One region of the Barrientosiimonas humi genome, then DNA from elsewhere that is predicted to be linked to it. Evidence: riboswitches for the same ligand, from Rfam matches in the RefSeq annotation. Region 1 holds a riboswitch; the other holds the start of a gene.
The links. Region 1 has a riboswitch for cobalamin ahead of FB554_RS00190 (ribonucleoside-diphosphate reductase subunit alpha). Riboswitches for the same ligand answer to the same signal wherever they lie in the genome.
Positions count from the first base shown of each region.

Region 1 (14,403 bases):
AGTCGGGCGTGACGTTGACGACGCCCATCAGGAGCGGTCGGCCGGTCGGTCGGGTCGGCAGGCCGGTCACGGGTCAGCGCCCCGTGACCAGGCTCATCGCCTCGGCCCGGGTGGCCGAGTCCCGCAGCAGCCCGCGCACCGCGGAGGTCTGCGTGCGGGCGCCGGGCTTGCGCACCCCGCGCATCGACATGCACAGGTGCTCGCAGTCGAGCACGACCAGCGCGCCCTGGGCCTTGAGGTGGCGCATGATCGCGTCGGCGATCTGGCTGGTGAGCCGCTCCTGCACCTGCGGCCGCTTGGCGTAGACGTCGACGAGGCGGGCCAGCTTGGACAGCCCGGTGACCCGGCCGTCCTTGGCGGGGATGTAGCTCACGTGCGCGACGCCGTGGAAGGGCAGCAGGTGGTGCTCGCAGGTGGAGTAGACCTCGATGTCCTTGACCATGACCAGCTCGTCGTGGTCGATCTCGAAGGTGCGCTGCAGCACCTCGGCCGGGTCCTGCTGGAGCCCGGCGAACATCTCGGCGTACGCCCGCGCCACCCGGTCAGGCGTGTCGCGCAGACCCTCGCGCTCGGGGTCTTCACCCACGGCGATCAACAGCTCCCGGACCGCCGCGGCGGCCCGGCGGTGGTCAATCTTCGCGCGGGTCGACATAGCCGCCCTCGGGGACCTCGATGACCGCCTCCGGCGGGTGCTCCTCGACCTGCTGCTTGTCCTCGGGCAGCTGCTCGCCGCGGGCCAGGGCCTCGCGCTCGGCAGGGGTGAGCACCGGGCCGCGGTCGCTCACCGTGCGCAGGTCGCTGGACAGCCACACCGGGCGCTGCGGGCGCTTGCGCACGTCGCGGAAGACGACCTCGAGGTCGGACTGGCCGAGCGTCTCGCGCTGGAGCAGCTCCAGGAGCAGGTTGTCGAGGATGTCGCGGTTGTCGTTGAGGGCGTGCCACGCCTCGTCGTGCGCGGCGTCCACCAGCCGGCGGACCTCCTCGTCGACGACGGCGGCCATGCCCTCGGAGTAGTCGCGCTCGTGGCCCATGTCGCGGCCGAGGAAGACCTCGGAGTTGCCCTGGCCGAGCTTGATCGCGCCGACCCGCTCGCTCATGCCGAACTGGGTGACCATCTTGCGCGCCAGACCGGTGGCCTTCTCGATGTCGTTGGCCGCACCGGTGCTGGGGTCGTGGAAGACGATCTCCTCGGCGACCCGGCCGCCGAGGGCGTACGACAGCTGGTCGAGCAGCTCGTTGCGCGTCGTGGAGTACTTGTCGTCGACGGGCAGCACCATGGTGTAACCCAGCGCGCGGCCGCGCGGCAGGATCGTCACCTTGCTGACCGGGTCGGTGTAGTTCAGCGCGGCGGCCACCAGGGCGTGCCCGCCCTCGTGGTAGGCGGTGATCTTGCGCTCCTTGGCGCTCATCACGCGGGTGCGCTTCTGCGGGCCGGCCATGACGCGGTCGATGGCCTCGTCGAGCGCCCCGTTGTCGATGACCCGGCCGTTGCTGCGCGCGGTGAGCAGGGCGGCCTCGTTGAGCACGTTGGCGAGGTCGGCACCCGAGAAGCCCGGCGTACGTCGGGCGACGGCGAGCAGGTCGACGTCGGGAGCCATCGGCTTGCCCTTGGCGTGCACCTGCAGGATGTGGTGCCGGCCGACCATGTCGGGCGCCTCGACCGCGATCTGCCGGTCGAAGCGGCCCGGGCGCAGCAGCGCCGGGTCGAGGATGTCGGGCCGGTTGGTGGCGGCGATGAGGATGACGTTGGTCTTGACGTCGAAGCCGTCCATCTCGACCAGCAGCTGGTTGAGGGTCTGCTCGCGCTCGTCGTGACCGCCGCCGAGGCCGGCGCCGCGGTGGCGCCCGACGGCGTCGATCTCGTCGACGAAGATGATGGCCGGCGCGTTGGCCTTGGCCTGCTCGAACAGGTCACGCACGCGCGAGGCGCCCACACCGACGAACATCTCGACGAAGTCGGAGCCGGAGATCGTGTAGAACGGCACGCCCGCCTCGCCGGCGACCGCGCGGGCGAGCAGCGTCTTGCCGGTGCCGGGCGGGCCGTACAGCAGCACGCCCTTGGGGATCTTGGCGCCGACCTCGAGGAACTTGCGCGGCTCGGAGAGGAACTCCTTGATCTCGTGCAGCTCCTCGACGGCCTCGTCGGAGCCGGCCACGTCGGCGAAGGTGACCTTGGGCATGTCCTTGCTGGCGAGCTTGGCCTTGGACTTGCCGAACTGCATGACCCGGCCGCCGCCGCCCTGCATCTGGGACATGAAGAACCAGAACAGACCGAGGATGAGCAGCAGCGGCAGCATCGTCAGCAGCATGCTGACGAAGATGTTCTGCTGCTCGGGGTCGTCGGTGAAGCCCTGGCTCGGCGGGCGCTGGTTGAGCGCGGTGACGATCTGCTCGCCGCGGGCCGGGACGTAGTAGGCCTGCACCTTGTCGGCGTCCTGCACGTCGCCGACGTCCTGCGCGGACTTCAGGGTGAGGTCGACCCGGTCGGGCGTGACCTTGGCCGACTCGACCTTGTTCTCGTTGATGAGGGTGATCGCCTGCGAGGTGTCGACCCGCTGGAAGCCACCGGAGCCACCCACGGCGAACCACAGGAAGGCGATCGCCACGACGAGGACGATCCAGAACCCAGGTGCACGGGCGATGCGCTTCGCGTTCATGAAACTGCGGGGCGGGGCCCCGATCCTCCTGCTCAGGTTGGCCGGCGGCGGCGCCCTGCTCGCAGGGTGGGCAGCAGCCGAGACACAGACTTGGCCGACGGTACACGCCGCGCACGGCCCGTCCGGACGCGGTATGCCCGCGTCTGCGCAGTTGAACGCGCGGCCCGCGGGCAGTGTTCCCCGCTGCGGCGTTCGGCGCCGCGGCCTTCGGCGCCGCGGCCCGGCGTCAGCTGTAGACGTGCGGGGCGAGGGTGCCGATCTCGCGCAGGTTGCGGTACTGCTCGTCGAAGTCGAGGCCGTAGCCGACGACGAACTCGTTGGGGATCTCGAACCCGACGTACTTGCAGTCGATCTCGACCTTCGCGGCGTCGGGCTTGCGCAGCAGCGTGCAGATCTCGACCGACGCCGGCTCGCGCGACTCCAGGTTGGAGCGGATCCACGACAGGGTCAGGCCGGAGTCGATGATGTCCTCGACGATCAGCACGTGCTTGCCGCTGATGTCGGTGTCGAGGTCCTTCAGGATGCGCACCACGCCCGAGCTCTTGGTGCCCGAGCCGTAGGACGACACCGCCATCCAGTCCATCGGCACGCTGCCGGGGAGGGTGCGCATGAGGTCGGCCATCACGAGGATCGCGCCCTTGAGCACGCCCACGAGCAGCAGGTCCTTGCCCTCGTAGTCGCGCCAGATCTCCTCGCCGAGCTCGGCGAGCCGCTCCCGGATCTGGTCCTCGGTGAACAGCACCTTCTCCAGGTCGTCACCCATGTGCGAGGCGTCCACGCTCACTCCTGATCTGCGTCTGCACCGGCGACGTCGTCGGCGGCGTCGGCGGGGCGGGGCTTGGGGCGAGCCCATTCAACCCGACCGTGGGGGTGGGCGGCGAGCGTGGGCCCGATGCGCCGCACCGACAGGGCCGGTACGTCCACGGGGCCCTGGCCGCGCCAGTCGGCGACGAGCCGGTCGACCTCGGCGAGGTGCCGCGACCCGAGGGCCGCCCCGTCGGCCCCGGCCTCGAGCAGCCACCGCCGCAGCGCCCGGGTGCGCACGGCTCGCGGCAGGCGCACCAGGCCGTCGATCTCGAGCGCGGCGTCTCCGTCGGGGACGTGGCCGGTCGCGGCGGGGCGGGCCGCGGCGAGCTCGTGGTCGGCCCAGGCGGTGAGCGCGTCGTCGTCGTCGCGCAGCAGGCGCGCGGTGCGGGCCAGGTTGGCGCCGAGCTGCGGCCCGAGGGACTCCGACAGCTGGGCGAGCGCGGCGCGGGCGCGCACCCGGGCGAATCGCGGGTCGTCGTTGTGCGGGTCGCGCCAGGGCGTGAGTCCCGCTGCGGCACAAGCAGACTCGGTCTCCTCGCGGGTGACGTCGAGGAACGGGCGCAGCAGCGTCGGCGACGCCTCCGGCATGCCCGCGAGCGAGCGGGCCCCCGAGCCGCGCAGCAGGCCGAGCAGCACCTGCTCGGCCTGGTCGTCGCGGGTGTGACCGAGCAGCACCCGGTCGGCCCCGAGCCGCACCCGCGCCTCCTCGAGCGCGGCGTGGCGGGCGGTGCGCGCCGCCATCTCGGGCCCGTCGCCGGAGCCGTCGGCGACCTCGACGCGCACGACCTCCACCGGGTCGAGACGAAGCGCCCGGCACTGGTCGGCGGCCGCCCGGGCCACGGCGTCGGAGGCGGGCTGCAGGCCGTGGTCGACCACGACGGCACCGGCCCGCACGCCCGCCCGGGGCGCCTCGAAGGCGGTGGCCGCGGCGAGCGCCAGCGAGTCGGGGCCACCGCTGACCGCGACCAGCACCGTCAGCTCCCGGCCGGGCGGATCAGCCTCTCCCGCAAGGGAGCTCAGCCCACGGCGTACGGCCAGGCGGGTGCGGGCGACCGCGGGCGGCGGACCCGGCACGGCGTCGGTCAGCCGTGCACCCGGGCGACCCACGCCTCGGGCTCGGCGATCTCGGTGGGCAGCGGCAGCGTCTCGGGCGAGGTCCACACCTGGTTGAAGCCGTCGAGGCCGACCCGGTCGACGACGCTGCGCACGAAGACCGCGCCGTCGCGGTACTGCCGCATCTTGGCCTCGAGCCCGAGCAGCCGCCGCAGCAGCCGGTCGGGGCCGCTGGCGCCCTTGCGCCGCTCGTCGAACTTGGCGCGGATCTCGCCGACCGTGGGGACGATCTGCGGGCCGACGGCGTCCATGACCACGTCGGCGTGCCCCTCGAGCAGCGACATGATCGCCGTGACGCGGGCCAGCTCCTCGCGCTGCTGCGGGGTGGTGACGAGGTCGGCGAGACCCTGGCCGCCCTCCTTGAACGCGCCGGGCAGCCGGCCGGTGATCTGCTGCAGCCGCTCGGGCAGCTTGTCGGGGTCGGGCACCAGGTCGACCATCAGCGTGCGGGCGCTGGTGATCACGTGCTCGCGCAGCCACGGCACGGCGGTGAACTGCACCCGGTGGGTCTCCTCGTGCAGGCAGACCCACAGCCGGAAGTCGCTGGGGTCGACGCCGAGCTCGCGCTCGACCTGCACGACGTTGGGCGCCACCAGCAGCAGGCTCGGGGTGCCCTCGGGGGCGAGGTCGAACTGCCCCAGCACCTTGCTCGCGACATAACCGAGCAGCGCGCCCATCTCGGCGCCGGTGACCTTGGCGCCGACCTTGCGCACGGTCGGCCCGGCGGCCTTCTTGGCGGTGATCTTCTCGACCGCCGGCGCGACGAGCGCGCCCATCGAGGCGGTGTTGGCGTCGATCCAGGCGGTGCGGTCGACGACGTGCACGGGGGTGTCGCCGGCCGGCGCGTGCAGCGCGGCGGTGTCGGCGACCGGCTGGTGGGCCCGGTCGGCGGCCGAGTGCAGCTCGGCCACGGCGGCCCGTGCCTCGTCGAGCGTCACCTTGGGCCCGTCCTTGACGATGCGGTGGCCGGTGCGTCGCGCGAGGTCCCAGTCGATGTACTCCTGGCTCATGCTGGCGACCCTACGTCGTCAGGACGCGGCGGCTGCTCAGCGGCAGCCGCAGTCGGCGAGCGCGGTGACGATGCGGTCGAGGTCGGCGCGCGCGGCCAGCGGCCCGCGCGGCTGCTCTCCGTTGTTGATGATCGTGAAGACCAGCAGGCGCCCGTCGCGGGTGACGACCGTGCCGGCCAGGCTGGTCACTCCGGGGAGGCTGCCGGTCTTGGCGCGCACGCCGCCCGCGCCGTCGGTGCTGCCCGTCGCCTGGAACCTGTTGTGCAGCGTGCCGTTCCAGCCGCTCACCGGCAGCCGGGTCAGCACGTCCTGGAACGCCTCGACCTGGCCGCTCGCCCCGCGCTGCACGACGTCGGTGACGACCCGCGCCGGGATCGTCGTGCCGTCGGCCAGGCCGCTGGCGTCCATCAGCTTCACCCCGCGCAGGTCGATGCCGTCCTCGCGCAGCACCCGCAGCACCCACGCCGTCACCGAGGCACCGTCGCCGGGCACCCCGTCCTTGGCCGCGGCCTGCCGCCCGAGCGACTCGGTCATCGCGTTGTCGCTGTCGCGCAGCGCCAGCCCGAGCACGTCGACCAGCGGCGCCGAGCGCACGACGCCGAGCTGCGGCGCCCCGTCGGGGGTCGTCACCTTCTGGCCCAGCTCGGCCGTGATCCCTTCTGCCGCAAGGGCTTTCACGAACGCCTGGGTCGTGCTGCGCGCCGGGTCGGTCGGCGGGGCGGTGCCGGGGTCGGAGCGGTCGTCGGCCAGCCCGAGCATGCCGACGCGGGTGGTGAAGCCCATGTCGACGAGGTCCTGCTGCCAGTTCACGTTCTGCAGCGGACCGGGGGCGTAGGACAGGTCCCAGCCGACCGTGACCGACGTGCGCCCCTGCTTCTTCAGGTTGGCCGCCACCTGCTTCGCGAGGTCGCCGAGCCCGGCACGGCCGGCCACCTCGTCAGGGTTGCCCTTGCCCCTGGCGAGCGCGGTGTCACCGCCCGCCACCAGCACCACCTGGTCGCCCGGCCCCTGCCGGACGGTCGTCGCGAGGGTGCTGTCGAGGTCGAGTGTGCGCGACACGGCGTACGCCGTCAGCAGCTTGGTGATCGACGCCGGCGTGCGCGCGGCGTCGGGGTCGAGCGCGAACAGGCTCTGCCCGGTGCTGGCGTCGCGCACCGCCATCGACGTCGTCGGGCCGAGACCGGGGGCGTCGAGCAGCGGCTGCAGCGCGGCGCGGACGCCCTCGGGCGTGGGCGCGGTGCCGCCGACCCCGGGGAGAGCGGCGGGTGCCTGCGGGGGCTGCGGGGGCTGCGGACGGCGTACGTCGGGCGGGGGGGTCGACTCCCCCGGCAGCGGCACGGCCTCGCGCGGAGCGTCAGCGGTGGTGAGCACGCCCGGCACGACGTCGAAGGTGTCGAAGGTGGCGTAGCCGCCGATCAGCGCGACCGTCGCGGCGCCCGCGACCAGCGCGCGGTGCGATCTGCGCACGCTGCCCCCTTGCTCCGCGACCCGTTCTCGTGGGAGACACTAACCGCGAACTGTCCGCGGACGTACCCCGCGGGCGCCCCACCCCGGTGCGCCGCACCGCACAGCTCAACGATGAGGACATTCCATGGAGTTCGACGTCAGCATCGAGATCCCACGCGGGACTCGCAACAAGTACGAGATCGACCACGAGACCGGCCGCATCCGGCTCGACCGGCTGCTCTTCACCGCGATGTCCTACCCCGCCGACTACGGCTACATCGAGGACACCCTCGGTGAGGACGGCGACCCGCTCGACGCGCTCGTGCTGCTGGACGAGCCGACCTTCCCCGGCTGCGTCGTGCGCGCCCGCGCCGTCGGCGTCTTCAAGATGGTCGACGAGGCCGGCGGCGACGACAAGATCCTGTGCGTGCCCGCGGGCGACCCGCGCAAGGACGGCGTCACCGACATCACCGACATCAGCGACTTCACGCTGAAGGAGATGCAGCACTTCTTCGAGACCTACAAGGCGCTCGAGCCGGGCAAGTCGGTCGAGGAGGGCTCGCACTGGATCGGCTCCGCCGACGCCGACCGCGTCGTCGAGGACGCGCTGCAGCGCGCCAAGGACCAGGGCGTCACCACCGCCCGCTGGGCCATGCCCGGCCACGCCCCCGACGAGACCGAGCGCTCGATCGACCGCGACCAGACCTCCGACTCCCAGGCCGACGCGCCGGAGTGATTCTGGTCTTGTCTCCTCCTCCGGGAGCTGCGTGCTGCGCTGCGCACCTCCCGGCATCGTCGACAAGACGAACGAGACGACGGCGGCACAGTTAGTACGACGGCGGACCACTTCTGATGTGGTCCGCCGTCGTGTTATCTGTGCCGCCGTCGACGATGCCGGGCGGGCGAGCCTGCGAGCCCGGCCGGAGGAGGAGACGCGGCCGAAAGCACGGCCTGGTCCGCCGTTGTCGTACGCGCGGGCGCCCCGCGCGTATAGCACCCGGCCTCTCGGCGATCCAGCACATCCCCGGCTAGCGTGTCGCGGGCGGCACCACATATGGTGCTCTCGTTGCTGGTTCACCCCCAGATGTTCCGCATCTGGCCGGTGAGGCAAGAGGGAACCCGGTGCGATTCCGGGACTGCCCCGCAGCGGTGAGTGGGAACGACCGCCGTCATCGGCACTGGATCCGGCCTCGAGCCGGTCTGGGAAGCGACGGCCACTAGGCGGGCCAGCCGGCCCACGCCCACGAGTCCGAAGACCTGCCAGCACGCCGTCCGACCGGACGGTGGTCCGCGGCCTCGAGGGACAGGCCCACGACGATCACGGCTGCCCCGGCGCGGTCGTACGTCCGCCTCCCCTCGCGACCTCGGGCACGCAGGACTCGAGGGAGGAGGCATCACGACATGGCCATTCAGGTCACCAAGCGCGACGGGTCGCGCGAGCCGTACAACGCCGATCGGATCAACCGGGCGATCGAGCGCGCCGCCGAAGGCCTGCCCGACGGGCTGGCGATGACCATGCAGCTCGCGTCGGAGCTGGAGATCACGCTGTTCGACGGCATCACCACCGAGCAGCTCGACGAGGCCGCGATCCAGGTCGCGGTGCAGAACGTCAAGGACGACCCCGACTTCGACGTGGTCGCCTCGCGGCTGCTGCTGAAGACGATCTACAAGAAGGTGCTGGGCGACTTCGAGACCCAGACCGAGCTGGCGCTGCTGCACCAGGCGCGCTTCCCGGGCTACGTGCGCGAGGCCGTCGAGGACGGGCTGTTCGACCCGCGGCTCGCGAGCGCGTTCAACCTCGAGGAGCTCGCCGCCGCGCTGGACCACAGCAACGACGACGCGCTGCGCTACATCGGCATCGTGACGCTGCGCAACCGCTACATGGCGACCGGCCCCGGCGGGCAGATGCTCGAGGTGCCGGCCTACTTCTGGATGCGCGTCGCGATGGGCCTCTCGGTCAACGAGAAGGAGCCCACGCAGGCCGCGATCCGCTTCTACCGCAAGATGTCTCGCCTCGACTACCTCGCGGCCGGCTCCACCCTCGTCAACGCCGGGACCGCCAACCCGCAGCTGTCCAACTGCTTCGTGATGCAGATGGACGACGACATCGAGCACATCGCCAAGTCGGTGCGCGACGTCATGTGGCTGACCAAGGGCACCGGCGGCATCGGCCTGTCGGTCACCAAGCTGCGCGCCGAGGGCTCCCCCATCCGCAGCAACAACACCACCTCCACCGGGCCGATCCCGTTCATGCACACCATCGACTCGACGCTGCGCGCGGTCTCCCGCGGCGGCAAGAAGTTCGGCGCGCTGTGCTTCTACATGGAGAACTGGCACCTGGACTTCCCGCAGTTCCTCGACCTGCGGCAGAACGCCGGCGACCCCTACCGCCGCACCCGCACCGCCAACACCGCGGTCTGGATCTCCGACGAGTTCATGAAGCGCGTCGAGAACGACCAGCCGTGGTACCTCTTCGACCCGCTGGAGACCCCCGACCTGGTGGAGCTCGTGGGCGAGGAGTTCTCCGCGCGCTACGCGGAGTATGTCGACCTCGCCGAGAAGGGAAAGCTGCGCTCGTTCAAGAAGATTCGGGCGCGCGAGCAGATGACGGCGATCCTCGTGTCGCTGCAGACCACGTCGCACCCGTGGCTCACCTGGAAGGACTCGATCAACCTCCGGGCGCTGAACGACAACACCGGCACGATCCACCTGTCGAACCTGTGCACCGAGATCACGCTGCCGCAGGACCGCGACAACGTGTCGGTCTGCAACCTGGCCTCGATCAACCTCTCGCGCCACCTCGACGACGGCGAGTGGGACTGGGACCGCCTCGCCGAGAGCGCGCGCATGGCGATCCGCCAGCTCGACAACCTCATCGACATCACCCGCTCGTCGGTGCCGGAGTCGGAGCACTCCAACGACCAGAACCGCGCGGTCGGCCTCGGCGTCATGGGCTTCACCGACGTGTGCGAGCGGCTCGGCATCTCCTACGAGTCGGACGAGGCGTACGAGCTCATCGACCGGCTCGTGGAGTTCGTCTCGTGGCACGCGATCGACGAGTCCGCCGACCTCGCGAGCGAGCGCGGGGCGTACCCCAACTTCGCCGGCTCCGGCTGGTCGCGCGGCCTCGTGCCGATCGACACGCTCGAGGCGATGGAGCGCCGCCGCGGCGTGCCGGTCGATGTCGACCGGACCACCCGGATGGACTGGGATGCGTTGCGCGCCAAGGTTTCCGGCGGCATGCGCAACGCCACGCTGATGGCGATCGCGCCGACCGCGTCGATCGGTCTGGTGGCCGGCACCACGCCCGGTCTCGACCCGCAGTTCTCCCAGCTGTTCAGCCGGGCGACGTCGTCGGGCAAGTTCCTCGAGATCAACCGCAACCTGGTGCGCGCGCTGCAGGAGCGCGGTCTGTGGGAGCAGATGCGCGAGGACCTGCTGCGCTCGCAGGGCGACCTCACCAACGTGCCCGACATGCCCGAGGACCTGCTCGCGATCTACCGCACGTCGTTCCAGCTGTCGCCGTACGCCTACCTCGAGGTGGCCGCGCGCGCCCAGAAGTGGATCGACCAGGCGATCAGCCGGAACATGTACCTCGAGTCGCGCGACATCGGCGAGATGACCCGCATCTACTCCGCCGCGTGGCGCAAGGGCGTCAAGACGACCTACTACCTGCACATGAAGCCGCGGCACACCGCGGAGCAGTCGACGGTCGCGGTCAACAAGTCCAAGTCCTCCGGCCGCAGCGCCGGCGGGTTCGGGTTCGCCCGGCGTACGCCCGCCAGGCCGGCCGTGCCGACGGCACCCGCGGCACCGGTCGCGACCGAGCCGGTCGCACCCGAGCCGGTGGCCGCACCCGTGGCGGCACCGGCCGCGCCCGTCCTGGTCGACCCGGTGGCGCCCGAACCGGTCGCGCCCGCGCCGGCCGCGCCCGTCGAAACCCCCACCCCCGCCGTCGAGGTCGTCCGTGACGACGACGTCCTCGTCTGCCCCACCGACCCCCAAGAGCTCCTGAACTGCGAGGCCTGCCAGTGACCACCGACGCCACCACCCAGAACGCCGGGCAGCTGCTCGGCACCGGAATCTCAGAAGGCTTGCTGCTCAAGCCGATTCGCTACGACTGGGCGTACGAGCTGTACAACCAGGCGGTCGCCAACACCTGGTTCCCGCACGAGGTGCAGCTCGGCGAGGACCTCGCCGACTTCCAGCGGATGAGCGACGAGGAGCGCCACGCCGTCACCTTCCTGATGAGCTACTTCAACCCCAACGAGCTGCTCGTCAACAAGGCCCTGGCGTTCGGGGTCTACCCGTACATCAACGCGCCCGAGGCGCACCTCTACCTGGCCAAGCAGATGTGGGAGGAGGCCAACCACTGCGTGGCGTTCGAGTACGTCCTCGAGACGTTCCCGATCGACCGCGAGGAGGCCTACTCGGCGCACGTCGACATCCCGTCGATGGCGGCCAAGGAGGAGTTCGAGGTCCGGTTCATCCAGCGGATGACCGAGCAGACCCTCGACATCACCACCACCGAGGGCAAGCAGGACTTCGTCCGGAACCTGGTGGCCTACAACGTGATCCTCGAGGGCATCTGGTTCTACAGCGGGTTCATGGTGGCCCTGTCGTTCCGGCAGCGGAACCTGCTGCGCAACTTCGGGGCGCTGGTCGACTGGATCGTGCGCGACGAGTCGCTGCACCTGAAGTTCGGGATCAACCTCATCCACACCGTGCTGGAGGAGAACCCCGACCTGCAGACCGAGGAGTTCGCCGAGGAGATCCGCCAGATGATCCTCGACGCCGTCGCGATGGAGGAGCGCTACAACCGCGACCTGCTGCCCAACGGGATCCTCGGGCTGAACGCCGACTACATCAACACCTACGTGAAGTACCTCGCCGACCGGCGGCTGGAGGAGCTCGGTTTCGAGCCGGAGTTCAACGTCAGCAACCCGGCGAAGTGGATGGCCACGGCCAACGACACGCTGCAGCTGGTCAACTTCTTCGAGGCGATCAACACCTCCTACGAGGTCGACGCCAAGGCCGGATCCTGACCCGCGTGGCCGACCAGCTGCAGGAGGCGCCGGTGGGAGCGGGCATGGTGGATGCCGTGAACGCTCCCACCGACGACTTCGAGACCGCACCGCGTGACACCCGGCTCACGCTCGCGCACATCATGAGTGCGCACGACACCAACCTGCTGGGCACCGTGCACGGCGGCGTGATCATGAAGTTCGTCGACGACGCTGCCGGCACCGCCGCCGCGCGCTACTCCGGCGGTCCGGCCGTCACCGCGTCGATGGACGAGATGCTCTTCCTCGCCCCGGTGCGGGTGGGCGACGTCGTCACGGTGAAGGCCCAGGTCAACTGGGCGGGCCGCACCTCGATGGAGGTCGGTTGCCGGGTCGAGACGACGCGGTGGGACGACCTGAGCGACCCCGTGCACGTGGCGACGGCGTACCTCGTGATGGTGGCGGTCGACGGCGAGGGCAAGCCGCGCGGCGTGCGCGAGCTGCAGCCTCGAACGCGCGAGGAGCAGCGGCGCTTCCGCGAGGCGACCATCCGCCGCGAGCACCGGCTCGCCCGCCGCGAGGCGATCCTGAGGTCGCGCGAGCAGGGCTGAAACCCCCTGCGCCCCAACGAGACTCGGCGTCAGGGGCGAGCGCGGTCGGCGAGGCGTGCGGGCACCAGGTGCGCGTACGCCTCGTCGCTGTGCACGACGCTGCGGGTGCGGCGGCGGTAGCGCACGATCATCACCAGGCCCGTGACCCAGACGAGGTACTGCACGGCCATCGCCCAGCGGAACGAGTCGACGGTGTAGGTCGACGGGCCGCCGGGGGCGACGTGGTCGAGCACGACGCCGATCAGCACCACCGTGCCGAGCGCGGCGGCGAAACCACCCACGTTGACGATGCCCGTCGCGCTGCCGATCCGGTTGCTGGGGTTGAAGGTTCGCGCCAGGTCGAAGCCGATCATCGACCCCGGGCCGCCGGCGGCGGTGATGACGACGAGCAGCACGAGCAGCCACATCGGCGCGCGGCCGGGCCACAGCAGCACCGCTCCCCACACCGCCATGATCGCGACGACCAGGCCCAGCACCAGGGTGGAGCGGGAGTAGGGGTAGCGGGTGATGTAGACCCCGAAGACCGGGCTCGCGCAGATCGCGGTGACCACCATGAGGCCGAGCAGCGTCGAGGCCTGCGCGGTGCTGAGGCCCTGCCCCGCGGTGAGGAACGGGAAGCCCCACATGATCGCGAAGACGTTGGAGCTGAACTGCGTCGTGAAGTGGCACCACAGGCCCAGGCGGGTGCCGGGCTGGCGCCAGGCCAGGCGTACGGCCCGGCCCACGGCGCGCATCTTGAGCTCGGTGCGCTCGTGCTCGCGGTAGGGGCTGTCGAGCACGACGACCGCGAGCGCGATCGCGAGCACCGCCCCGGCGACCGACGCCGCGAGGAAGCTCGTGGTCCAGCCCAGCTCCTTGAGGGCGTACGCCAGCGGCCCGGCCGAGACCAGCGCGCCCAGCTGTCCGAGCAGGCCGGTCACCTGGGTCACCATCGGGACCCGGGCCGGCGGGAACCACAGGGCGACCAGACGCAGGACCGACACGAAGACCATCGCGTCGCCCATGCCGACGAAGATGCGCGCGACGATGCCACCGGCGTAGGACTCGACGAACGCGAAGGCCAGCTGGGCCGAGCTCATCGTCAGCAGGCCGGCGCCGAGCATGACGCGCGAGCCGAAGCGGTCGAGCAGCGCGCCGACCGGGATCTGCATGGCGGCGTAGACCGCGAGCTGCACCATCGCGAAGGTCGCGAGCTGCGCCGAGCTGATGCCGAAGCGGTCGGCGGCGATGATGCCGGCGACGCCCAGCGAGGTGCGGTGGAAGACGGCGAGGACGTAGATCGCGATGGCGGTGAGCCACACGGCGAACGCCCGCCGGCCGCCCAGCCGGAAGCGCAACCCGTCGTCGAGATCGGTTGCGGTGGTTGCGGATTCGGCGGTCACGGCGCTCACCGTTCGCCACCGACGCCGAGCCGCTGCATCGCGTCGGCGACGTGCTCGCGGGAGGCCTTGACGAACTGGGCGCGGGTGCCGCTGCGCAGCAGCTCGAGCAGCTCGCCGTGGGTGTCGAGGGCGTGCTTCATCCGGCCCGACCCCGCCCGGATCTGCCCGGCGAGGATGCACAGCTGGCGGTCGCGCAACGAGGAGTAGTGCCGGGAGATCACCCCGTTGCCCGCGGCGTCGACGATCAGCTCGTGGAACGTCCGGTCGGCGGTCGAGAACGCGCCCGGGTCGTCGGCCTGACGGGCGGCGCGCATGGCCTCCAGCGCCGGCTCCAGCATCTCGACCAGGTCGGCGCGGCGGCTCCAGGCGCGCCC
Region 1 covers NZ_VFOK01000001.1:34,228-48,630, reverse strand. Annotated here, with positions in the region: gene folP (dihydropteroate synthase) at 1-28, opposite strand, end outside; gene folE (GTP cyclohydrolase I FolE) at 74-652, opposite strand; gene ftsH (ATP-dependent zinc metalloprotease FtsH) at 630-2,657, opposite strand; gene hpt (hypoxanthine phosphoribosyltransferase) at 2,884-3,435, opposite strand; gene tilS (tRNA lysidine(34) synthetase TilS) at 3,438-4,571, opposite strand; gene FB554_RS00205 (zinc-dependent metalloprotease) at 4,547-5,587, opposite strand; gene dacB (D-alanyl-D-alanine carboxypeptidase/D-alanyl-D-alanine endopeptidase) at 5,624-7,054, opposite strand; gene FB554_RS00195 (inorganic diphosphatase) at 7,179-7,769, shown strand; cobalamin riboswitch at 8,087-8,312, shown strand; gene FB554_RS00190 (ribonucleoside-diphosphate reductase subunit alpha) at 8,435-11,068, shown strand; gene FB554_RS00185 (ribonucleotide-diphosphate reductase subunit beta) at 11,065-12,078, shown strand; gene FB554_RS00180 (acyl-CoA thioesterase) at 12,084-12,647, shown strand; gene FB554_RS00175 (MFS transporter) at 12,677-14,029, opposite strand; gene FB554_RS00170 (GntR family transcriptional regulator) at 14,035-14,403, opposite strand, start outside.

Region 2 (14,403 bases), 1.6 Mb from region 1:
CGCTCACGCTCCCGGGCGGCCAGGATCTCCGGCTCCGCCGTCAGGTGCACCAGCAGCACGTCTGCGTCCGCCAGCACCTCCACCAGGTCGGCGATGCGCCACGGCTCGCTGAGCACGTGGTCCCCCACGACGTCCAGCCCGGCCTCGAGCAGGCCGGCGAGAGCGCGGTGATACCCGGCGCGAGTCCGCCGGAAGAGGCGCTGCCACGACTCCTCGTCCATGTCGTCGCGTGGCGCCGTCAGGTCGGGCCTGGACCGCTGCGCGTGCAGCAGGTCGACCGGGAAGACGACCCACGGCGTCGGCTGAGCGTCCGCGAACGCCCTTGCGACAGAGGACTTTCCGACGCTCGACGGGCCGTTGAGCAGCACCAGCCGCCCGGCCCGGTCCGGCACGTACGCCGGAGTCACCGGAACGCCGGATGCTCCGGCCAGGGCGCGTCGTGCGGCCGCAGCGTCTGCCACCCGCGGGCGCGTGCGGCGTAGGCCGCCAGCACCCCGGCCACCGTGCACGCGTTGTGCAGCCGGCCGGTCAGGACCGCCTCGACCGCCTCGTCGAGGGGCACCCAGCGCACGACGATGTCGGCCTCCTCGTGCTCGCGCGCGTGCGCGTCGGGCAGCGCCCGCAGACCCCGCGCGAGGAAGCAGCGCCAGTTCTCGCTGGAGCCACCGGGGCTGTTCATCCAGTCGGCGAGGACGTGCCACTCGTCGGCCGCGAAGTCCGCCTCCTCGGCGAGCTCGCGCGCGGCCGCGAGCCACGGCTGCTCGCCCTCGACGTCGAGCAACCCCGCGGGCAGCTCCCAGTCGCGCATGCCGACCGGGTGGCGGTACTGCTGGATCAGCAGCACCCGCTCCCGGTCGTCGAGCGCCACGCAGCCGACGGCCCCCGGGTGGTCGACGAACTCCCTTGTCACCACACCGGATTCGCCGAGGTCCACCTCGTCGCGCACGAGCGACCACACGATGCCCTCGTGCACCAGCTCGTGCGAGCGCACCGGGCGCGGGTCGATCACGTCGGCCAGCGGACCCTCGCCTGGCGTCTCGCCCCGCGGCCCGCTCACCTCGTCCGCCCCGCTCACGACGGCGACACGAACTCGGCCTGCTGCTCCGCAGCCGCGCCGTCACCGGCCGCACCGTCACCCTCACCGTCGGACGCCGGCTTGGGCCGCTCGACCTCGACCAGCCGCGTGGAGCGCTGTGCCTCGAGCGCGGCACCGATCAGCCCCGCGAACAGCGGGTGGGCCCGGTCGGGCCGGCTCTTGAACTCCGGGTGCGCCTGCGTGGAGACGTAGTAGGGGTGCACGTCACGCGGGAGCTCGACGAACTCCACGAGCCCCAGCTCCGGGTGCCGCCCGGAGACCACGAGGCCGGCCTGCTCGAGCTGGTCGACGAACCCGCCGTTCACCTCGTAGCGGTGGCGGTGCCGCTCGGTCACCGACGTCGACCCGTAGGCCTCGGCCGCGACCGACCCGGCCAGCAGGTCGGCCGGCTGCGCGCCCAGCCGCATGGTGCCGCCGAGGTCACCCGCGCCCTCGACGTACGCCTTCTGCTCCTCCATCGTCGCGACCACCGGAGCGGGGGTGTCGGGGTCGAACTCGGTCGACGAGGCGCCCTCGATGCCGGCGACGTCGCGCGCGAACTCGATCACCATGCACTGCAGCCCGAGGCAGATGCCGAGCGTCGGCACCTGCTGCTCGCGCGCCCAGCGCAGCGCGCCGAGCTTGCCCTCGATGCCGCGCACGCCGAAGCCGCCGGGCACGAGCACGGCGTCGACGCCGCCGAGCGCCTTGGCCGCGCCCGCGGGCGTACGGCAGTCGTCGCTCTTGACCCACCGGATCCTGGTCTTCGCGTCGTGGTGGAAGCCGCCGGCACGCAACGCCTCGGTGACCGACAGGTAGGCGTCGGGCAGGTCGATGTACTTGCCGACCAGCGCGACCTCGACCTCGTGCTCGGGGCGGTGCACCCGGCCGAGCAGGTCGTTCCAGTCGTCCCAGTCGACGTCGCGGAAGGGCAGCCCGAGTCGGCGCACGACGTAGGCGTCGAGCCGCTCACGGTGCAGCACCTTGGGGATGTCGTAGATGCTCGGGGCGTCGACGGCCGCGGCGCAGCCCTCCTCGTCGACGTCGCACATCCGCGAGATCTTGCGCTTGATGTCCTCGGGGATCTCCCGGTCGGCGCGCAGCACGAGCCCGTCGGGCTGGATGCCGACCTGGCGCAGCGCCGCCACCGAGTGCTGCGTCGGCTTGGTCTTCAGCTCGCCGCTCGGCGCGATGTAGGGCACGAGCGAGACGTGCAGGAAGAAGACGTTGTCGCGGCCGAGGTCCTGGCGCACCTGCCGGGCCGACTCCAGGAACGGCAGGCTCTCGATGTCGCCGACGGTGCCGCCGATCTCGGTGATGATGATGTCCGGCGGGTCCTCGATCTCCGCCTCGGCCCGCATGCGCGCCTTGATCTCGTTGGTGATGTGCGGGATCACCTGCACCGTGTCACCGAGGTACTCGCCGCGACGCTCCTTGGCGATCACGCTGGAGTAGATCTGCCCCGTCGTCACGTTCGCGCTGCCGCGCAGGTCGACGTCGAGGAAGCGCTCGTAGTGACCGATGTCGAGGTCGGTCTCGGCGCCGTCGTCGGTGACGAACACCTCGCCGTGCTGGAACGGGTTCATCGTCCCAGGATCGACGTTCAGATAAGGGTCCAGCTTCTGCATCGTCACGCGCAGACCGCGCGCTCGCAGGAGATGTCCGAGGCTCGAGGCGGTGAGCCCCTTGCCGAGCGAAGAGGCCACGCCTCCGGTCACAAAGATGTGCTTCGTGTGCTCCACCACGGACTCTCAGTGTACGTCATCGCGGGCCGTGCCTCGGACGAGACTCTCGTAGACCTCGACGGCCGCCGCCACCGCCGCATCCCGGTCGGGAAGTCGTTCGGCGCGCGAAACCGCTTGTGCGGCAAGGGATCTGCGCAGCTCGTCGTCGCCGTACACGCGGGTGATCGCCGCCGCGAGCGCCGTCGCGTCGCCCGGCGGCACCAGCAGACCGGCGCCGCCGAGCACCTGGGCCGTGCCGCCGGCATCGCTCGCGACGACGGGCAGGCCCGCCTGCAGCGCCTCCTGCAGCCACACCGGCTGCCCCTCCCACCGCGCGGCCGACACGGCGAGGTCGGCGGCGGCCATCAGGTCGGGCACGTCGTCACGCCGGCCCAGCAGCACCACGGGCAGCCCCTCCGCACCCACCCGCTCCTGCAGCCGGTCGCGCAGCGGACCGTCCCCCGCGACCGCGAGCAGCACGTCCAGCTCGGGGTCGACCGCGGCCGCGGCGTCGAGCAGCGTGTCGAGGCCCTTCTGCTCGGCGAGCCGCGCGACCGTCAGCGCGAGCAGGGCAGGATCACCCAGCTCCCGCCGTACGTCCTCGGCCAGTCTCCCCGCCCGTCGCCCCGGCGCGGCCGCGACGACGGCCGGCCGCACGTCACGCGCACCCCGCGCGCGCATGAGCCGCTCCAGATCGGGCGACACGGCGAGCACGACGTCGGCCCGGCGCGCCACGACCCGCGTCAGCAGCCCGAACAGCCGAGCAGACAGCCGCCCGGCCGGCGCGGCGTTGTGCAGCGTCACGACCACCGGCACGTCGCGCCGGACCCCCAGGCAGACCAGCGCCCCGGCGCGCAGCCCGTGCGCGTGCACCACCTGCGCCTCGGCCGCGGCCGCGCGCAGCCGCCGCACGGTGCGCAGGTCGGCCGGCTGCGGCCGGTCGGCGATCTCTACCTCGGTCACGTCGGCACCTGCGTCGGCGAAGGCGTACTGCTGCTCGACCGGCGCCGGGCAGGCCACCCCGACGCGCCAGCCGGCGCCCACCAGCCCCACCACCAGCTCGTGCACGTGCCGCCCGGCGCCACCGGCGACGAGGCCGACGACCTGCAGCACCCGCCCGCTCACGGACTGCTGCCTCTCGAGACGCGCCCGCGCAGCAGCCTCGCCAGCCCCGGGTCGGCCCGCAGCGCGATCGCGGCGAACACCACGACCGTCACGCCACCGGCGACCAGCCCGCTGCCCACCGCCGCCCACAGCCCCTCTCCCCCGACGCGCTCGGCGAACGCCCGCCCGAGCAGCGCGGCGGCGACGGCGGCGAGGAGCGCGGCCACGGCCGTACGCCCCGCCGCGGTGACCGCACCGGCACCCCACACCCGCGAGACCACGACCAGCAGCAGCAGCGCGCTGAGCGTCATGCCCGCCGTGCTGCTCCACCCGAGCACCTCCAGCGCCCGGGCCGACCCCACCGGCTCGCGCACCAGCACCAGCGGCACGACCGCGGCGACCAGCCACCCGGCCGCCACCGCGGCGCCGGCCGCCCAGGTCGCGCCGCGGGCGTAGGCCGCCCGCTGCAGCAGCGCGGCGACGGCGAAGCCCAGCAGGCCGGGGGCATACGCCGTGAGCGCGCCCGCCATCGCCGGCAGGCTCGAGCCCGCGGCCGAGCCGTGGCTCACGTCGAGCGCGGTGAAGAACGCCCCGACCGCGGGCGCCGCCGCGAGCAGCACCGCCGCCCCCAGCGCCCCGGCCGCCAGCACGCCCCGCAGCCCCCGGGTCAGCACCGCGGCGGGCGCGTCGTCGCCGTCGTGCGCCCCGACGAGGCTCGGGAAGGCGACGGTCGCGAGCGGCACGGCGAGCACGGCGTACGGCAGGAGGTAGACGGTCTGCACGTAGGTGTAGACGTTGACCGCACCGCGGTCGCCCCAGTGGTTGGTGACCCACAGCGTCGCCACCACGGCGACCTGCTGCGCGGCCAGCGCGAGCATGCCCGCGCCGGCGAGCCGACCGGCGCGGCGCGCCGTGCCCTCGGGGAAGCGCAGCGTCGGGCGCAGCCGGATGCCCGCGCGCCGCACCGGGATCAGCAGCGGCAGGCTCAGCGCCACGACGCCCAGCGTGGTGCCGCCGCTCAGCGCCAGCTCGGCCGCACCGGGCAGCCGCGCCGGGTCGCCCGCGGCGGACCCGTCGAGCACGCCGTAGGCGACGTAGCCCGCGATCACCACGAGGCTCGACAGCAGCGGCGCCAGCGCGGCGGCGAGGAACCGCTTGTGCGCCTGCAGCACGCCGGCGAGCACGATCGCGACGGCGTACAGCGGGACCTGGGGCGCGAACACCAGCAGCATCCGCACGGCGAGGTCGTCGCGCGCGGCGCTCTCGCAGGTGCCGCCGTCGCCGAGCAGCGCACCGGTGAGCGGCACCGCCAGCAGCGCCAGCAGCACCCCGAGCGGCAGCAGCACCGCGAGCGCCCAGGTGAGCAGGGCCGAGGCGATGCGATCGGCCTCGGCCCGGTCCTGCCGGGCCAGCGCGCGCCCGACGAGCGGGATGACGACGGCGGCCAGCGCACCGCCGGCGGCCACCTCGAACAGCACGTTCGGGAGCTGGTTGGCGGTGGCGTACGTCTCGCCCACGCAGGTGCCACCGACCGTGCCGGAGAAGACCAGCCAGCGCGCGAACCCCACGACGCGTGAGGCCAGCGTGACCGCAGCCACCAGCCCGGCGGCTGCGGCGATCCCCGTGGCCCGGTCCCGCGCGGCGTCGCTCACGCCGCGCTCCGGCCCCACTCGTCGAGGGCGCGCAGCGGGGCGTGGCCGGCGATGACGTCGGTGAAGCTGACCCGCTCGGAGGCGAGGGTCAGCGCGGCGAGCGCGGCCAGGGCGCCGACCCGACCACGGGTGCCCAGCTGCTCCAGCGCGAGCGCCCCCGCGAGGGCCCCGAGCGCGTTGGCGCCGGTGTCGCCGAGCATCCGTTCACCGCGCAGGTCCTCGGGCAGCGCGGCCACGGCGGTGCCCAGCAGCGCCCCGGCACCGAACCCCCCGCCGTACGCCATCGGCAGCCCGAGCAGCATCGTCACCTTGAGCGCGCGCCCGGGCCGCAGGTCGAACAGGTTGACCAGGTTCGCGGTGCCGGCGACCACGCCCGCCCCTGCCAGCGTGCCGAGGCCGACACGCCGGTCGGTCGCGGCGGCGGACACGAGGCCGACGACGCCGAGACCGATCACCTTGAGCGCCCCGGTGGTCACCTCGCCGCGGGTCAGCGCGCGCAGGTGTCCGCGCAGGCCCTTGGTGGAGGTGTCGCCGGCCAGGTCGTCCCACAGCCCCAGCCCGCCGGCGGCCAGGGCCGCGAGCCCCGCGGCCGGCGAACCCGCGGCGGCGACGCCGCAGCCGGCGACGACGGCTGGTCCCTCGACGAGGGAGACGGTCCGCCCGGCGTGGTTGGTGCGCTGCCAGCCGGGCCCCTGCAGCACCCGGGGCAGCACCGACGACCACAGCCGCACGCAGGCACCGGCGACCGCGGCCCCGGCCGCGGCCCCGACCGAACCCCCTGCCGCGGCCCCGGCGAGCAGCGTCCGTCGGCCCACTACGGCGACTCCACCTTGGGCGCGACGGCCGAGGCGTCCTTGTCGAGCCCGTAGTGGCCGGAGCGGCCGGCGTACTCCTCGCGCAGCGCGAGCACCATGGCCACCTGCCCGACGGGCCGGGCGCCGTCGTCGATCGTGCTCATCGCCCCGCTGACCTCGGCGCTGTCGCGCAGCGCGGAGACCAGGCCGTCGGGTGCGCCAGTGGCGGGGTCGGGGGTGCCGTTGGAGACGCCCACGACCGGCCGTCCCGACAGGCCGACGGCGGTCACCAGGTCGGCCCAGGCCGGTACGACGCGGTTCTCCCCGTCGGGCGCGGACAGCCCCGGCCACAGCACCACCGCCGAGTCGGCCCGGCGCGGCGCGTCGGGCGTGGCGCTCACCAGTCCGGCCTCCACGAGCACGTCGAGACCGGGGTTGGTGGCGCGGTCGCCGGGGTTGTCCTGCCGCACGCTGACCGCCTCGGCCAGCACCAGGCCGCCGAGCCGGTTGGCCGGGACGGCCTGCGGGTCGGTGCCCTGCTCGCCCGCGGCCCGGCGCAGCGCGGCGGTGCGCTCGCCCTGCGACCCCTCGATCCACGACTCGTCGACCTCGACGCGCCCCGTGGGCGTGGCCCCGGCCTTGCGCAGCGTGTCCTCGGTGCTGCGCACCAGCGCGTCGGGGGTGCCGGGCAGCGTGATCACGACGACGTTGCGCCGGGCGAGCTGGCCGCTCACCACCTGCGGGGTCACGTCGGTGACGAACTGGTCCTGCCGCCGGCCGGCCTCGGCCGACTGGTCGAGCTGGTTGCGCAGCCCCTGCTTCTCGCCGCGCAGCTGGGTGACCTGCCCCTGCAGGGTCCCGGCCACCTGGTCCTGCAGCGAGGTCGCACCGATCACCAGGCCGGTCGCGAGCGCGAGGAACACCGCCACGATCGAGACCAGGTGATAGCGGAAGTCGATCACGTGAACACCCCCGTCACCCAGGACCACACGTCGTCCCAGCGGGCGCCGAGGACCTGGAGCATCGCCCCACCCGCCTGGGTGACCGAGAGGGCGACGACGAGCGAGAGGAGCCCGGCGAGCACGAGCATCACGAGCGACCAGGTCGGCACGGTGTGGCGATAGAGCTGGCTCACGCCCTTGGCGTCGACCAGCTTGCCCCCGACCCGCAGCCGGGTGAGGAAGGTCGAGGCCATGCCGGCACGCCCCTTGTCGAGGAACTCCACGAGGGTCGCGTGCGTGCCGACCGCCACGATGAGGTTGGCGCCGAGGTCGTCGGCCAGCAGCATCGCGATGTCCTCGCTGGTTCCGGTCGCGGGGAAGACGACGGCGTCCTCGACCCCGAGCTCGCGCACCCGGTCCAGGCCGGGCGCCCGACCGTCGCGATAGGCGTGCACCACGATCTCCGCGCCGCCGGCGAGCGTGGCGTCGCTGACCGAGTCCATGTCGCCGACGATGAGGTCGGGGTGATAGCCCGCCTCGACCAGCGCGTCCGCGCCGCCGTCGACACCGATGAGCACCGGCTTCAGGTCGCGGATGAACGGCCGCAGGATCTGCAGGTCCTCCTTGTAGTGGTACCCGCGCACCACCACCAGCACCGGCCGGTTGTCCATGTCGGTGCGGATCTCGGGCACGCCCACGCCGTTGAGCAGCAGGTCGCGCTCCTCGCGCAGATAGCTCATGGTGTTCTCGGCGAACGCCTCCATCTGCACCGACAGGCCCGAGCGAGCCTCGTCCATCAGCGTCGTCACCGACTCGTCGTCGAGCCGGGTGCCGCTCGCGACCACGACCTCCCCGAGCCGCAGCGTGTTGTCCTCGACCACCCCCAGCTCGCCCTCGGCGATCTGCATGACCTCCTCGCCGACGTGGTCGACGAGCGGGATGCCGGCGTCGACGAGGATGCGCGGCCCGAGGTTGGGATAGCGCCCGCTGATCGAGCGGGCGGCGTTGACGACCGCCCGGGGACGGCAGGCGACCAGCGCCTCGGCGCTCACCTGGTCGATGTCGCGGTGGTTGATGATCGCGATGTCACCGGGGCGCAGGCGCTTGGTGAGGTTCTTGGTGCGTGCGTCGACCCGCACCGTGCCGCCGACACCGGCGGGCTGGGTGTGCTCTCGCCGACGCAGCGGGCTCCTCATCGCCGCCCATCGTGCCACGCGGGCCCCCGCCCGCTCAGGAGGCCGAGGCGCGGCGCCGCCGGCCCTTGCGCGGGGTCGCGGGCTGCTGCGCGGTCGCCGCCACCAACTCGCGCGCGTGCTGGCGGGCGGTCTTGCTGTCGCTCTGGCCGCCGAGCATCCGGGCGAGCTCGGCCTCGCGGTCGCTGCCGTCGACGACGACCACGCCGCTGGCGGTGACCTGCCCGTCGTCCTGCTTGCGCACCACGAGGTGCTGGTCGGCGTACGCCGCCACCTGGGCCAGGTGCGTCACGACCACCACCTGCGCGTGCTGGGCGAGGGCGTGCAGCCGCGCCCCGACGTCGAGGGCCGCGGCGCCACCCACCCCGGCGTCGACCTCGTCGAACACGAACGTCGGCACGTCGCCGGAGGCGGTGACCACCTCGAGCGCGAGCATCACGCGGGACAGCTCGCCGCCGGAGGCGGCCTTGGCCACGGTGCGCGGCGTGACGCCGGGCCCGGCGGCGAGCAGGATCTCGACGTCGTCGACGCCGTGCCCGTGGGCGGTCACGACCCGGCCGTCGGGCAGGGTGAGGCCCTCCTCGCCCTCGTGCTGGCGTACGTCCACGCTCACCTGGGCCGAGCCCATCGCCAGGTGCGCGAGCTCTTCGGTGACGCGGCGCCCCAGCTCCTGCGCCGCGGCCGTCCGGGCGGCGGTGAGGTCGGCGGCGGCCTGCCCCACCTGGGGTGCCAGCTCCTCGACCCGGGCCTGCAGCTGCTCGATGCGGTCGTCGGTGCCGGCCAGGTCGGCCGACTCGGCGGCGGCCGATCGGCTCCAGGTGAGCACCTCATCGATGGAGTCGCCGTACGTCCGCAGCAGCCCGGTGATGCGCGCGCGGCGGTCGTTGATCTCGGCCAGGCGCGCCGGGTCGCTGTCGAGGCCGGCCAGATAGCTGGCCAGGTCGCCGGACAGCTCGTTGACCAGGATGCCCAGCTCGGTGAGCCGGGCGGAGAGCTGGCCGAGCGCGGGGTCGAGGTCGGTCACCGGGCCGAGCGCGGCCCGCGCGCCTGCCACCAGCTCGACCACCGACGTCTGCTGCGGGTCGACCTGGTCCTCGTCGCCGGACATGGCGACCAGGGCGCTGCGGGCAGCCTCCTGCAGGGTGTCGACGTGACCGAGCCGCTCGGCCTCCTCGCGCAACCGGTCGTCCTCGCCGGGTTGCGGGTCGACCTTCTCGATCTCCTCGAGCGCGGCGGTGAGCATGGCGAGGCGCTGGGCGCGGTTGCGCTGCTCGGTCACCAGGTCGGCGAGCTCGCGCCGGGCGGCCTGCCACTGCTGCAGCAGGTCGGCGTAGCGCTCGCGCGGCGCGGCGACGGCCTCGCCGCCGAACGCGTCGAGCACCACCCGGTGCTGCTCGGGCCGCTGCAGGCGCCACTGGTCGGACTGTCCATGCACCGCGACGAGCAGGTGGCCGAGGTCGGCCAGCACCGACACCGGCGCCGACCGGCCACCGACGTAGGCCCGGGACCGGCCCGCCTCGGCGACGGTGCGGGCCAGGATCAGGCCCTCGTCGACGTCGCCCCCGGCCTCGGCGGCGCGGCGGGCGGCCGGGTGGTCGGCGGCCACGTCGACGAAGCCCTCGACCGAGGCCGACCCCGCCTGGGCGCGCACCCGGCCGCTGTCGGCGCGCTCGCCGAGCAGCAGCCCCAGCGCCGACACGACCATCGTCTTGCCGGCGCCCGTCTCGCCGGTCAGCACGTTCAGCCCAGGACCCAGCGGCACCGTGGCGTCGTCGATGACGCCCAGGCCTCGGATCCGGATCTCGCGCAGCACGCCGTCACTGTAGTGACGAGGCCGGACACGACCCCAGGCTGCCCGCCGGCGGGCGTGCCGGACGGGCAGCCCGGGGCCGCGCGCTCACCGGCCGGCGCGCACCTCGCGCGCCGAGCGCACCGCCCGCGCCGCGGCGACCAGGTTGGCGAGGGAGGCCCCGACCTCGGCCGACGACCGGGTCTTCAGCCCGCAGTCGGGGTTGACCCACAGCCGCTCCGCGGGCACCGCCCGCAGCGCCTCGCGCAACGAGGTCTCGATCTCGGCGACGGACGGCACCCGCGGGGAGTGGATGTCGTACACCCCGGGACCGACGCCCAGGTCGAACCCGACCTCGTTGAGGTCCTCGAGCACCTCCATGTGCGAGCGGGCCGCCTCGATCGAGGTGACGTCGGCGTCCAGCCCCGCGATCGCCTCGATCACGTCGCCGAACTCGGAGTAGCACAGGTGCGTGTGCACCTGCGTCGCGTCGGCCACGCCCGAGGTCGCGAGCCGGAAGGCCCCGACCGCCCAGTCCAGGTATGCCGGCCGCTCCGCCCGGCGCAGCGGCAGCAGCTCGCGCAGGGCCGGCTCGTCGACCTGGATCACCGCGGTCCCGGCCTGCTCGAGGTCGAGGGTCTCGTCGCGGATCGCGAGCGCGACCTGGTCGGCGCTGGCGGCCAACGGCTGGTCGTCGCGCACGAACGACCAGGCGAGGATCGTGACCGGGCCGGTGAGCATGCCCTTGACCGGCTTGCTCGTGCGGCTGCTCGCATAGCTGATCCAGTCGACCGTCATCGGCTCCGGCCGCGCCACGTCACCGAACAGGATGGGTGGGCGCACGCACCGCGACCCGTAGGACTGCACCCAGCCGGCCGACGTGGTGGCGAACCCCTCGAGCCGCTCGGCGAAGAACTGCACCATGTCGTTGCGCTCGGGCTCCCCGTGCACCAGCACGTCGAGCCCCAGCCCCTCCTGCAGCTCCAGCACCGCGTCGATCTCGGCGCGCATCCGCGCGACGTACTCCCCCTGGTCGATCCGGCCGCGCCGCAGGTCCGCGCGCGCCGACCGGATCTGGGCGGTCTGGGGGTAGGAGCCGATCGTGGTGGTGGGCAGCAGCGGCAGGTCGAGCCGCTCCGCCTGCAGCGCCCGGCGCTCGTCCGCGGGCAGCCGGCGCCGGTCGTCCTCGCCCAGCGCGGCGAGTCGGTCGCGCACGTCCTCCCGGTGCAGCCGCGGGTCGTCGCGGCGGCTCGCGAGGCCGGCCCGGGTGAGCTCCAGCTCGGCGGGCTCGTGGTCGGCGCCCGCGAGCGCGTCGGCGAGCGCGCGCACCTCGCGCACCTTCTCGGACCCGAACGCCAGCCAGGACCGCAACCGGGCGTCCAGCCCGGGCTCGGCGGCGAGGGCGTACGGCACGTGCAGCAGGGAGCACGAGGTCGACACCGCGACCGAGGCTGCGTGCGCCCGCGCCGTCTCCAGGGCGTCGAGCGCGCGGTCGGGGTCGGTGCGCCAGACGTTGCGTCCGTCGACGACGCCGGCGACGACGTGCTTGCCGCGCAGCACCTCCGGCGGCGGCAGAGCCCCCGCGACCAGGTCGATCGCCAGGCCCTCGATGCCCGTGTCGTGCAGCTCCCGCAGCGCCTCGTCGGCGCGGCCGAAGTAGGTCGCGAGCAGGATGGCGGGCCGCTGCTGCGCCCCCGCGAGCCCGTCGTACGTCCGGCGCACCTGCGCCAGCTCCTCGCCCGAGAGGTCGGTCACCAGGGCGGGCTCGTCGATCTGCACCCACGCCGCCCCGGCGTCGGCGAGCCGGGCCAGCAGGTCGGCGTACAGCGGGACGAGCTCCTCGAGCCGGTCCAGCAGCGGCGCGTCCGAGCCGACCGCCTTGCTCAGCCGCAGGAAGGTGACCGGGCCGAGCACGACCGGGCGGGCCGGCACGCCGAGCTCGAGCGCGTCGGCCTCCGCGAGCTCGGCGAGCAGGGTCTCCGGGTGCAGCGAGAACTGCGTGCCGGGCGAGATCTCCGGGACGATGTAGTGGTAGTTCGTGTCGAACCACTTGGTCATCTCCAGCGGCGCCAGCTCGTCGGTGCCGCGCGCCGCGGCGAAGTAGCCGTCGAGCGGGTCGGCGAAGCCGGTGTAGCGCTCCGGCAGCGCGCCCAGCAGCACGGCGGTGTCGAGCACCTGGTCGTAGCGGCTGAAGGTGCCCACGGGCACCGAGTCGAGCCCGGCGTCGGCCAGCCCGCGCAGCTGCGTCTCGCGCAGCGCGCGGCCGGTGGCTGCGAGCTCGTCGGAGGTGAGGTCGCCCGCCCAGTAGGCCTCGAGCGCCTTCTTCAGCTCGCGCTTGGGGCCGATGCGGGGCAGCCCCAGCACGGTGGCGGTGAACGGTTCGGTCATGCTTCGCTCCTGCGGTGCGGTCGGGAGGCCACCGCCCACGAGCGCGCACCACCGGACCGGGACGACGCCCCTTCGCGCAGGGGTCGACTCCGCAGCGGCCGGCACGCCCAGTCCACGAGGCGGGGACCGCCGGGCACGGCGTGCCCGGCGCAGCAGGCAGGTCTTCGGACTTGCAGGCGCGCGGCACGGCGCCGCTCCTACTGGCCGTCGCTTCCCGGGCGCACCCAGTGCTCTTGACGGCGGTCGTTCCTGCTCACCGCTGCGGGACAGTCCCGGAGTCTCACCGGGTTCCCTCTCACCCCCACCGGCTCGTACGCCGGCGCGGGCTCGGCCCGGCACGATCGCCACTCGAGGGGCTCCTCAGGCGGACCGAGCCGGAGAACCAGCTACGCGTTCGAGCCTAACCAATGCGGGGCGGTCGCCGTGGTCGCCGGGGTGAGCGGGCGGACCTCGCCGGTGACTCTCCGTTGGGGCGTGTCATGCACCACCCCGGACCGGTCAGCGGGGTCCGCGTCCGCGCCAGCCCTGCACGGGCAGGTCGAACTTGGCGACCAGCCGGTCGACGAACGGCGCGGGCGTGAGGCGGGCGAGGTCGACGTTGCGGTCGCTGCGGCGCGCCTCGACCCGGGCGCCGGGCGGCAGCTCGAAGGAGCGGCGCCCGTCGAACCACAGCACCCCGCGCGCCTCGGTGCGCGGCACCATCTCGATGGCGAGCCGGGCCTGCGGGCCCAGCACGAGCGGCCGCGCGAACAGCGCGTGCGCCGAGATGGGGCAGACCAGCATCGCCTCGACGCCCGGCCAGATGACCGGACCGCCGGCCGAGAAGGCGTACGCCGTCGACCCGGTCGGCGTCGAGACGACCACCCCGTCGCAGCCCCAGGTCGACAGCGGTCGCCCGTCGATCTCGACGACCAGCTCCAGCATCCGCTCGCGGGCGGCCTTCTCGACGGTCGCCTCGTTGAGCGCCCAGCTGTGGCAGACGATCTCGCCGTCGACGCGCGCGAGCACCTCGAGGGTCTGGCGGCTCTCGACGGTCCAGCTGCGCTGCACGATGCCCTGGACGATGTGGTGGATGTCGTCGGGCTCGGCCTCGGCGAGGAACCCCACGTGGCCGAGGTTGATGCCGAGCAGCGGGATGCCCGACTCGCGCACGAGCTCGGCCGCCCGCAGGATCGTGCCGTCGCCGCCGAGCACCACGGTCAGCTCGGTTCCGGGCGCGGGCTCGGACACCTCGACCGGTTCGACGCCGTCGGCGCCGAGCAGCCCGAACTCGGCCAGCTCGGTGGGGTCGCCGCAGACCACGATGTCGTTGGCCCGCAGGCCTTCCACCAGGTCGCGGGCGACCTCGATCGCGCGCGGGCGACCGGGGTGCCCGACCAGCAGGATGCGACGGGTCACCGGTCGGCTCGCTCGGCGGCGATGCGGTCAAACACTGCGCGCAGGTCCATCGCGCTCATCATGCCTTCCGTGCGCGCCGCGAGCCACAGCAGGTACTCCCGGTTGCCGGTGCCGCCGGTCACGGGGCTGTCGACCAGCCCGTGCGCGCGCAGCCCGTGCCGTGCCGCCTCGTCGACGACCGCCTCGGTGACCTCGGCCCGCTGCCGGGCAGAGCGCACCACGCCGGTGCGTCCGAGCACCTCGCGCCCCACCTCGAACTGCGGCTTCACCAGCACCACCACGTCTCCCCCGGGCGTCGCCAGCGCGGCGAGCCGGTCGAGCACCAGGCGCAGCGAGATGAAGCTG
Region 2 covers NZ_VFOK01000001.1:1,656,237-1,670,639, forward strand. Annotated here, with positions in the region: gene FB554_RS07720 (chloramphenicol phosphotransferase CPT family protein) at 1-407, opposite strand, end outside; gene FB554_RS07725 (NUDIX domain-containing protein) at 404-1,075, opposite strand; gene FB554_RS07730 (CTP synthase) at 1,072-2,820, opposite strand; gene FB554_RS07735 (glycosyltransferase family 4 protein) at 2,827-3,924, opposite strand; gene FB554_RS07740 (lipid II flippase MurJ) at 3,921-5,555, opposite strand; gene FB554_RS07745 (hypothetical protein) at 5,552-6,370, opposite strand; gene FB554_RS07750 (copper transporter) at 6,370-7,311, opposite strand; gene steA (putative cytokinetic ring protein SteA) at 7,308-8,486, opposite strand; gene recN (DNA repair protein RecN) at 8,521-10,296, opposite strand; gene metE (5-methyltetrahydropteroyltriglutamate--homocysteine S-methyltransferase) at 10,381-12,660, opposite strand; cobalamin riboswitch at 12,819-12,954, opposite strand; gene FB554_RS07770 (NAD kinase) at 13,159-14,058, opposite strand; gene FB554_RS07775 (TlyA family RNA methyltransferase) at 14,055-14,403, opposite strand, start outside.
Region 2: it holds a riboswitch for cobalamin, as region 1 does, so the genes downstream of both, metE (5-methyltetrahydropteroyltriglutamate--homocysteine S-methyltransferase) here and FB554_RS00190 (ribonucleoside-diphosphate reductase subunit alpha) in region 1, are expected to answer to the same signal.